Geotalea uraniireducens: one gene and its partners. The protein of the gene in region 3 binds, or shares a complex with, the protein of the main gene of each other region. Links are inferred from orthologs where the notes say so. Each region holds a gene or a part of one and is shown on either strand. Other genes may lie near its edges.

Region 1 (3,024 bases), 1.1 Mb from region 3 along the record:
GGAGCCCTGCCGGTCAAAGTCACCTATCACGATGCGTGTCACATTGCCCATGGGCAGGGTATTCGCCAGGAACCCCGCAAGCTCCTTGCGCTGATCCCAGGGCTTGAATTCCGGGAGTTATCGGAAGCCGATGCCTGTTGCGGTAGCGCGGGAACATACAATATCACCAGGCCGGCAATGGCTGACCGGGTGCTCCAGCGAAAACTCGACAACATCAAGGCCACCAGTGCGGCAGTACTTGTCACGTCAAATCCCGGCTGCCTGCTCCAATTGCGCAAAGGCTTAGCCGATGACAACGTACCATTGCGCGTCAGCCATCTTACCGAATTACTATATGAAAGTCTTCGCCGGGGGTTACCATAACAGCCGGTGGATTATTCATATTGCCTTCACGAGACAGATAGTGTATTCATAGCCCTCACATGATTAACTTCTCATCTGGACCGGGTATGAATTTCAAACCAATCAAGCCAAAAAAAATCTCATCACAGATTGCCGACCAGATTCGCTCCTCGATCCTGGCCGGCGAATTCGCCCCAGGCCAAAAGCTTCCCCCCGAGCGAGAGCTGGCCGAACTGTTCGGCGTGTCACGTCCGTCGGTGCGGGAAGCACTCAACATGCTGGCGGCAGCCGGCTTCGTAGAGTCGTATCAGGGGGGAGGGACCATCGTCAAGTCGCTCGTCGAGTCCTCGTCGGGCACGCCTCTTTCTGAGCTTATCCGGGTGGAGCGCGAACGAGCTCTCGACGTTATCGAGGTCAGGAAAGGAATGGAGGCATGGACTGCCTTCTATGCCGCGCAACGGGCACTCCCCGAGGATATCCGTAAGCTTGCGGCGATTGTCGACGGGATGGCCCAAAACCTCACGGGTCTGAAATCTTCTGAAGACCTGGATGCCAACTTCCACATCGTCGTCGCCCGCGCCACCCACAACGTTGTCTGGTTCCATCTGATGCAAACGATCTTCGATGCAATGAAGGAGTTTCAAAGGGGGGTATGGCGAGCTGTCTACCTGACCGACGAGGACCATCGCACGCTCTATGGTCACCACAAGGCTATCTTCGAAGCGATTCGGGATCGTGACCCCGCTGCCTCCCGTGAAGCGATGCTGACCCACCTCACGTTTGCCGAAGCCAAAAGCAATACGTACGTCAACCAAGCCCGGCAAAGCGCCTAGCTGCTCAATCAAGCAACTCCGGCAAGACAGCCGACCATCCCAAGACTGACACATACATACTTACCTATTTATACGCCACTCATTGTTTTCCTCACCAACAAAGCAAAAAAGCCCTTTCCGGAAGGAAAGGGCTTTTTAAATTATTTGGTGCCGAAGGCGAGACTCGAACTCGCACGAGCTATTGCCCGCCACCCCCTCAAGATGGTGTGTCTACCAATTCCACCACTTCGGCAAGGAAGAACTTTCTATCATTTTGCCCCGCCAATGTCAATACTTTTATTTGGCAGGAGCGGCAGGAGCGGGTGCTCCCTGTACAGGGGTCGACTGAACGGGCGGGGCCATCGGACGGGGCTGGGTCGGTTGAGCCGGCGCAGCCGGTTTGGCGGGTACTTTCGAGGACATGATCGAGGAGGTCCCCGGTTGTCCGGAGAGATAAGCCAGGACAAGAGAGGTCAGCATAAAGATAGTTGCCGCCCCCGTCGTTAGCTTACTGAGAAACGTGGTCCCACCAGTGGCACCAAATACCGACTGGCTGCCGCCAGCACCGAAGGACGCTCCCATTTCCGCCCCCTTGCCCGACTGCAGCAGCACGATGGCAATCAAGGCAACGGAAACGATGATATGAAGGATGGTAAGCAAGATAGTCATAATCGGTTAACTCCACACTATTAATAACTTGTGAAAGCTATCACATCACCCCTAAAAAGCCAAGGGCAAAATTAGATGTCATAATTGGCAATGGCAGCAAAAGAATCCGCCTGCAGACTGGCACCACCGACCAAAGCCCCGTCGATGTCTTTCTGAGCCATCAGTCCTTTGATGTTTTCCGGCTTGACACTCCCGCCATAAAGGATACGCACCATATCGGCTGGACCGTTGCCGAAAAGCCCGGCAATTTCCGAGCGAATGAATGCATGGGCCTCCTGGGCCTGCTCGTTGCTGGCCGTCTTGCCGGTCCCGATCGCCCAGACCGGTTCATACGCAATGATGATTTTCTCAAGCTCGGTCGTCGTCAAGCCGGCAGTCCCACCGCTAAGCTGGGTCCGCAAAACCTCGAAGGTCCGGCCGGCTTCACGTTCGGCGAGCGTCTCCCCGATACAGAAGAGAACCACCAGACCAGCGGCAACGGCTGCCTTGATTTTGCAGTTTACCGCCTGGTCCGTTTCGCCGAAATACTGCCGACGTTCGGAATGTCCCACGATCACGTGACTGCAGCCGACATCGACCAGCATGCCGGGCGAAACTTCACCGGTAAAGGCGCCTTCTTCCTGCCAGTAACAATCCTGCGCCGCAAGATGGATAGCCGATCCCGAGAGTGCCTGCTTTGCCGCACTGAGTACAGTGAAAACGGGCGCGATAATGATATCGACTTGCCGATTATTCTTCACAAGCGGGACCAGCTTGTTGACGAGGTCCGCTGTCTCTGCGGTCTTCTTGAAGAGCTTCCAATTCCCAGCAATAACAGGCTTTCTCATGAATCCTCCCGATAAAAGGATAAATCGGTCGGACGGTCGGCCCCCTTCGCGGAGCCGACCGCCTTATCAATGGCCGTTTTCCTCAAGAACCTTGATGCCCGGCAACTTCTTCCCTTCAAGAAGCTCCAGGAATGCGCCACCGCCGGTGGAGATATAGCTGATTTTCGCATACTCCCCGGCACGGTGGACTGCGACATCCGTATCACCACCGCCGACAATGGTCAGGGCATAGGAGTTTGCCACAGCCGCCACCATGGCGAACGTGCCGCGGGAAAAGGCGTCCATTTCGAAAACCCCCATCGGGCCGTTCCAGATGATGGTCTTGGCATTCTGCAGCGCTTCAGTAAAGAGAGTTACCGTAGCCGGACCGATAT
Region 2 (3,364 bases), 590 kb from region 3 along the record:
ACCACCACCGCACGGCACGAGCCGCCCCTCGTCCGCTCCATATCGAGCAGAACCGGCGCCGCCTTGACCTTGTTCGCCGTATAGACGGCGGCTACCGCCGCCGGCACCTCGGAAACGATCAAGGCGAAATCGAGCCGACCCGGCTTTTTTATTGCCGCCTCCACGGCGGCGAATTTAAACCCTTTGATGTTCATGACGACCTCAACCTTCCGTTCGCACTCTAACATGGCTGGATCCCACGTGGGCGAAGAGCGAGCGGCGGAGCATACTCCCGTATGCGGGCAGCCCCGCGACGAGGGCAACAACGCGGATGGGTATTTCCCCGCGTCAGCCTATTTGCCGCAGCACTTCTTGTACTTTTTCCCGCTGCCGCACGGGCACGGATCATTCCGTCCCGCCGTCTTCTTGCTCTTGGCCGGCTGCGCGGCAGCCTCTTCACTGGCCAGGTTGAAGACCAGCCGCTGCTGCTTCTGTTGGCGCTTCAGCTCTTCCTCTTCGATCCGATCCATATCCTGATCCTGGGCGATCTGCACCCAGAAGATCTTCTGGACCGTTTCCTCGGCGATCCGCGCCATCAGCCCCATGAACAAATCGAAGGCCTCTTTCTTGTACTGCTGCTTCGGATCCTGCTGGCCGTAGCCGCGCAGGCCAATCCCCTCCTTCAGGTGATCGATGGAAAGGAGGTGGTCTTTCCACTGGGTATCGATAGTCTGCAGCATCATCACCTTGATCAGGTGATCCATCAATTCTTCACCAAACTCCGCCAGTTTGGCCTCGAACATCTGATGGACATTCTCCTTCAAGAGCGTCCGGAAGCTTTCCGGACTGAGCCGGTCGAGGGTCTGGGCCGGTACGTCAAGCTGGATGGCAAAAAGCTTGTACACCGCCTCGCCAATCCCTTGCCAGTCCCATTCGGCGGCCGGCACTTTTTCGATGGCGTACGCTACAGCCAGGTCCTCGATGGCATCGTCCAGCATCTGCAGGAAATTGCCCCGAATATCCTCGCCGGCGAGGATTTCGCGGCGCTGGGTGTAGATCACCTCGCGCTGCTTGTTCATCACGTCGTCGTACTCGATCAGATGCTTGCGGATATCGAAGTTGTGGGCCTCGACCTTTTTCTGGGCATTCTCGATCGCCTTGGTGATCATGCCGTGAGTGATCGCCTCCCCCTCCTCGATCTTGAGCAGATCCATAATCTTGGCGACCCGGTCCGAACCGAAAATCCGCAGCAGGTCATCCTGGAGCGACAGGTAGAAACGGGAAGAGCCGGGGTCGCCCTGCCGGCCGGACCGGCCACGGAGCTGGTTGTCGATCCGCCGCGATTCGTGGCGTTCAGTGCCGAGGATGTGCAAGCCGCCGAGAGCAACAACTTCGTCATGTTCGGTGGCGCACTCTTCGCGATACTTGGCCAGCACCCGCTCGTACTCTTCCTCCGCCACCTCCGCATCCGGATTGGCACGGCGCCACTGCTTGGCCAGCCCCTCCGGGTTGCCGCCGAGCAGAATATCGGTACCGCGGCCGGCCATGTTGGTGGCGATGGTCACCATCCCCTTCCGGCCCGCCTGGGCGACGATCTCTGCTTCACGCTCGTGCTGCTTGGCGTTCAGGACGTTATGGGGCACCCCCTGCCGCTTGAGCAGCTCCGCCAGGACTTCGGACTTCTCGATGGAGATGGTGCCAACCAGCACTGGTTGGCCCTTGGTATGGCAATCCTTGATCTCTTCGATCACCGCCTTGAACTTCTCCTGCTCCGTCTTGTAGATGACATCGGGGAAGTCGGGACGGAGCAACGGCCGGTTGGTCGGAATGACCACCACGTCGAGCTTGTAGATCTTGTCGAACTCTTCCGCTTCGGTGTCGGCAGTACCGGTCATCCCGGACAGTTTTTCATACATCCGGAAGTAGTTCTGGAAGGTGATGGTGGCCAGGGTCTGGTTCTCGTTCTCGATATCAACCCCTTCCTTAGCCTCGATCGCCTGGTGCAGGCCGTCCGACCAGCGGCGGCCCGGCATGAGGCGGCCGGTAAACTCGTCGACGATCAGCACTTCCCCTTCCTTCACCACGTAGTCGACATCCCGCTTGAACAGCGCATGGGCCCGCAACGCCTGATTGACGTGATGAAGGGTATCCATGTTGACCGGGTCGTAGAGGTTGTCGAGCTTGAGCAGCTTCTCGACCTTCAAGACCCCTTCTTCAGTGAGGGTCGCCGTCCGCGCCTTCTCGTCGACCGTATAGTCACCAGTATAGACCTTGCGCTTCCCGGAGAGGGTATTGGCCTCCTCCTCCTTCATTTCCCCCTTCACAAGATGCGGGATGACCCGGTCGATCACGTAGTACTTGTCGGTGGAATCCTCAGTCGGCCCGGAAATGATCAGCGGCGTCCGCGCCTCGTCGATCAGGATCGAGTCGACCTCGTCGACGATGGCGTAATTGAAGTCCCGCTGGACATAGTCGTCGAGGGAGAACTTCATGTTGTCGCGCAGGTAGTCGAAGCCGAACTCGTTATTGGTGCCGTAGGTGATGTCGGCGTTATAGGCCTCCCGCCGCTCCTCGTCGTCGAGACCGTGAACGATTACGCCGACGGTCAGGCCGAGGAAGTTGTAAATCCGCCCCATCCACTCGGAGTCGCGCTTGGCGAGATAGTCGTTGACCGTAACGACGTGGACCCCTTTGCCGGTCAGGGCATTCAGGTAGGCCGGCAGGGTCGCCACCAGCGTTTTCCCTTCGCCGGTCTTCATCTCGGCGATTTTCCCCTGATGGAGCACCATCCCGCCGATCAACTGGACGTCGAAGTGGCGCATGTTGTGCACCCGCTTCCCCGCCTCGCGGCAGACGGCAAACGCTTCGGGGAGGAGTGAATCGAGACTCTCGCCTTTCTGGTAGCGTTCCTTGAACTCGACAGTCTTATTCTGCAACTGATCGTCGGACAGTTGGGCGATCTGCTGCTCCAGGCCGTTGATCTTCTGCACGATCGGCCAGAGGCGTTTCAGCTCGCGCTCGTTCTTGCTCCCGACGATCTTCTTGATAATGTTCCCAATCATTAAAACATTCTCCTGACTCGGGGTGGATTGGCACAAAGCAACAGGTGAGACTACCATAACAGGCTAAATTGCTCAACAGAATTACGCCCCGCACGGCGCCGGACAACGCAACGATTCAGTGACGCAATTGCCCGGTAAAAAAGCGATTCATGCTCCGGTTGGTTAGAAGCGCCGGTTGTCGAACATCCGGCGGGTCTTCCGTTCCGACCGGGGAAGTTCCCCGTAAGGGAGGACTTCAACCTCGCAGGTGACCATCAGGTTCCGCTTGATGGCCAACACAATGCTCTTTCCCAGCTGTTCGTCGCGGGAAGGCGAGACATCCT
Region 3 (3,082 bases):
CTTGTTGGCATACCGTGTACCACCTGCTGATTCAACGAACAACAAAGTGAGTACGGATATCCACTGTACCCCTTAAATGCAGGGAGCGACTTCCGTTTTATGGCTTCATTTTCAGCTAGGGCATCAAGCATCCGAGTTGTAACACCCGGCTTTATGGCACTGCGCACAATCTCTAGAATTTCCGCCACAATCCTGCCGGCGGAGCGCATCAACTCAATCTCACGGAAAGACTTGAGTATTATCACCCTCAATCTCGCCCGACAATCTTTTGAATCTCACCATAGACGTCCTGTATTGCTCCCAATGCATCGACAGACCGAAGAAGCCCCCCGGTTGAGTAATACGCCTTAAGAGGTGCGGTCTGCGCCTCATAAACCTCAAGACGCTTCCGCATCGTCGACTCTTGGTCATCTTCACGCTGATACAACTCACCACCACACTCGTCACATTTACCAGCTTCAAGCGGCGGATCAAAGCACACATGATAACCCCGGCCGCATTTGCGGCACATGCGTCGCCCGACAATTCGTTCAAGCAACACTGAGGTATCCACATCAAACAGAATCACATGTTCTATTTCTTTTCCCGATTTGCGCAACATCACCGACAAGGCATCAGCCTGGGCAACAGTACGGGGAAACCCATCAAGAATGAAACCATTTACACAATCAGCAGCAGCAAGGCGCTCTTCAACTATCCCCACGACCACTTCGTCAGGAACAAGCGCTCCGCTATCCATATGCCGCTTAGCTTCCAGCCCCATTGGCGTCTGCTGCTGTACGGCAGACCGAAGCATCTCTCCAGTGGATATCTGCGGCACCCCATACTGCTTAGTCAAAAGGGCTGCCTGAGTACCCTTCCCAGCCCCTGGCGGACCTAAAAAAACCAGATTCATCATATTATCCCAATAACAATTATCGGCGTCCACGCACGCGCACACCCTTCATAAAACCATCATAGCTGCGGGTTATCAAATGCGACTCCACCTGCGCAGCAGTATCCATCCCGACGCCAACTGCAATCAACAAAGCTGTTCCGCCGAAGTAAAACGGCAAATTGAACTTGCCAATCAAAACTGAGGGAAGAACACAAACGACCGAAATATATATCGCCCCGGCAAATGTAAGCTTCGTCAGCACCTTATCCAGGTACTCCGAAGTCTCTTTACCAGGCCTAATTCCAGGGATATATCCACCATGCTTCTTCACGTTTTCGGCGACATCGACTGGATTAAAAGAAACAGCCGTATAGAAGTAGCAAAAAAAGATTATAAAGGCAACATAAAAAAAGTTGTAAATCCAGTTGCCGGGGGTCAGACTTTTCGCTGCCCGCTGAACCCAAGGAACATTTATAAAATTGGCAACGGTTGCCGGGAACATGATGATTGAAGATGCAAAAATTGGTGGAATAACCCCCGCCATATTTACTTTCAACGGTAAGTGCGACGTCTGTCCACCATAGGTTTTTAGCCCTACGACGCGCTTGGCATAATGGATCGGCAATCGACGCTGGCCACGCTCAACATATACAATTGCAGCAACAACAATAAACATTAACACAAGAATAAACAGGATAATAAAAAGCGACATCTGGCCTGTTTTCAGCAAACGTACCGTATTGATTAGCGCGGTGGGAATTCGTGCCACAATACCGGCAAAAATGATCAGCGAGATTCCATTGCCGACACCCTTCTCGGACATTTGCTCACCCAACCACATGATAAAGGCCGTCCCCGCGGTCAAGGTGATTACCGTCATCAACCTGAACCCCCAGCCAGGATTGGGAACTACTAACTCACCTGCAGGGCCGCGCATACTTTCCAAGCCGATGCTGATACCCAACGCCTGAACCACGCTAAGCACAATAGTCCCATAGCGTGTATATTGGATAATTTTCTTCCGACCTGATTCTCCTTCTTTAGACAACTTCTCAATTGAAGGTACTACCACGGTCAAAAGCTGGAATATAATCGACGATGAGATATAGGGCATGATCCCAAGCGCAAAGACAGTCAACTTCTCTAACGCACCACCCGAAAACATGTCGAAAAGCCCGAGGAGAGTACCACGGGCTTGGGCAAAGAAATGTGCAAGTGCCTTGCTGTCAATGCCTGGAGTCGGTATATGGCATCCAATACGATACACCGCCAACATCATTAAAGAGTAAGTAACCCGCTTCTTCAACTCAGGGATTCTGAAGATATTCTGAAACGTCTCGATCAAAGCTCGAGCTCCTCGACCGAACCACCAGCCGCTTCGATTTTTTCTTTTGCCTTCACACTAAACTTGTGCGCAATAACCTTTAAGGGCTTTGTCAGCTCACCGTCCGCAAGAACCTTGACGCCGTCCTTGACTGACCCTATCAAGCCAGCAGACTGAAGCGCGGCAACGTCAACCATACTTCCGGCTTCAAAAGCATCCAGCAGGCCGACATTAACAACGGCATACTCGCGCCGAGTCAGTGGTGTAAAGCCACGTTTCGGCAACCGGCGCTGCATCGGCATCTGGCCACCTTCAAAACCAGCCTTTACGCTGCCACCGCTGCGCGCTTTCTGACCTTTATGACCTTTAGTCGCAGTCTTACCATGCCCAGAACCGGGGCCACGGCCGATCCGCTTCCTATTTTTAACTGCGCCAATTGCAGGTTTAAGTTCATTCAATTCCATCATTCACCTCAAAGAAAATTACTCGTTTACCTTAACCATGTGCGACACTTTGCTGATCATACCCCTTATTTCAGGGGTGTCCTGCAATGTCACAGTTTTATTCCGTTTATCAAGACCCATCCCCAGCAACACGGCACGTTGCTTGGCAGGAAGCCCAATATGACTTTTCACCAGTGTTATGCTCAGTTCATTCGACATGAATCCCTCCACCTATTCAGTAACACCACGTCTTGCCATAACCTCTTCCGGACTGCGCAGCTGAGCCAAACCAGCAAATGCAGCCTTCACCACGTTATGAGGATTGTTCGACCCCAGACATTTCGACAAAACATTATGCAACCCAGCAGACTCAAACACGGCGCGTGCTGCACCACCGGCAATGACTCCCGTACCAGCAGAAGCAGGTTTAACAAGTAC

Evidence for each region.
Region 1: secY (region 3) and secG share a complex: the UniProt entries of both Escherichia coli proteins name them as parts of the sec protein translocase complex. The link is inferred for Geotalea uraniireducens from one-to-one orthologs.
Region 2: the proteins of secY (region 3) and secA are in contact, whole or in part, in a crystal structure (PDB 3DIN), measured with the Thermotoga maritima proteins. The link is inferred for Geotalea uraniireducens from one-to-one orthologs. Residues at the interface, in WP_004081795.1 of Thermotoga maritima: Glu108, Gly109, Glu110, Glu111, Ala236, Glu237, Arg238, Arg239, Ile240, Thr241, Ile242, Gln243, Tyr244, Ala245, Arg246, Arg247, Val248, Thr249, Gly250, Arg251, Arg252, Val253, Tyr254, Gly256, Ala257, Ser258, Thr259, Tyr260, Leu261, Pro262; in WP_004082002.1 of Thermotoga maritima: Glu261, Ala262, Arg263, Lys300, Ala301, Arg302, Thr303, Ile304, Ile305, Leu323, Tyr324, Asp325, Pro326, Val329, Ser330, Tyr333, Ile336, Lys340, Phe345, Val349, Glu363, Phe364, Tyr374, Ser375, Gly376, Gly377, Glu393, Ile395, Thr482, Ser483.

Annotation. Positions count from the first base shown.
Region 1 is NZ_AP027151.1:2,320,074-2,323,097, forward strand. The notes cover bases 138-3,008. They hold secG (preprotein translocase subunit SecG), read right to left. Parts: upstream 1,824-3,008; coding sequence 1,452-1,823; downstream 138-1,451. Other genes in these bases: QMN23_RS10800 ((Fe-S)-binding protein), read left to right, coding at 138-363; QMN23_RS10805 (FadR/GntR family transcriptional regulator), read left to right, coding at 450-1,175; tpiA (triose-phosphate isomerase), read right to left, coding at 1,895-2,650; pgk (phosphoglycerate kinase), read right to left, coding at 2,717-3,008. Also shown: more of QMN23_RS10800, read left to right, coding at 1-137; more of pgk, read right to left, coding at 3,009-3,024. UniProt on the Escherichia coli protein: Subunit of the protein translocation channel SecYEG. Overexpression of some hybrid proteins has been thought to jam the protein secretion apparatus resulting in cell death; while this may be true it also results in FtsH-mediated degradation of SecY.
Region 2 is NZ_AP027151.1:2,848,380-2,851,743, forward strand. Bases 133-3,343 are described here. They hold secA (preprotein translocase subunit SecA), read right to left. Parts: upstream 3,042-3,343; coding sequence 333-3,041; downstream 133-332. Other genes in these bases: argJ (bifunctional glutamate N-acetyltransferase/amino-acid acetyltransferase ArgJ), read right to left, coding at 133-194; QMN23_RS13365 (phenylacetate--CoA ligase), read right to left, coding at 3,204-3,343. Outside these bases: more of argJ, read right to left, coding at 1-132; more of QMN23_RS13365, read right to left, coding at 3,344-3,364. UniProt on the Escherichia coli protein: Required for protein export, interacts with the SecYEG preprotein conducting channel.
Region 3 is NZ_AP027151.1:3,441,152-3,444,233, forward strand. What follows is about bases 69-2,997. They hold secY (preprotein translocase subunit SecY), read right to left. Parts: upstream 2,223-2,997; coding sequence 915-2,222; downstream 69-914. Other genes in these bases: map (type I methionyl aminopeptidase), read right to left, coding at 69-245; QMN23_RS16115 (adenylate kinase), read right to left, coding at 248-895; rplO (50S ribosomal protein L15), read right to left, coding at 2,219-2,665; rpmD (50S ribosomal protein L30), read right to left, coding at 2,684-2,863; rpsE (30S ribosomal protein S5), read right to left, coding at 2,876-2,997. Outside these bases: more of map, read right to left, coding at 1-68; more of rpsE, read right to left, coding at 2,998-3,082. UniProt on the Escherichia coli protein: The central subunit of the protein translocation channel SecYEG. Consists of two halves formed by TMs 1-5 and 6-10.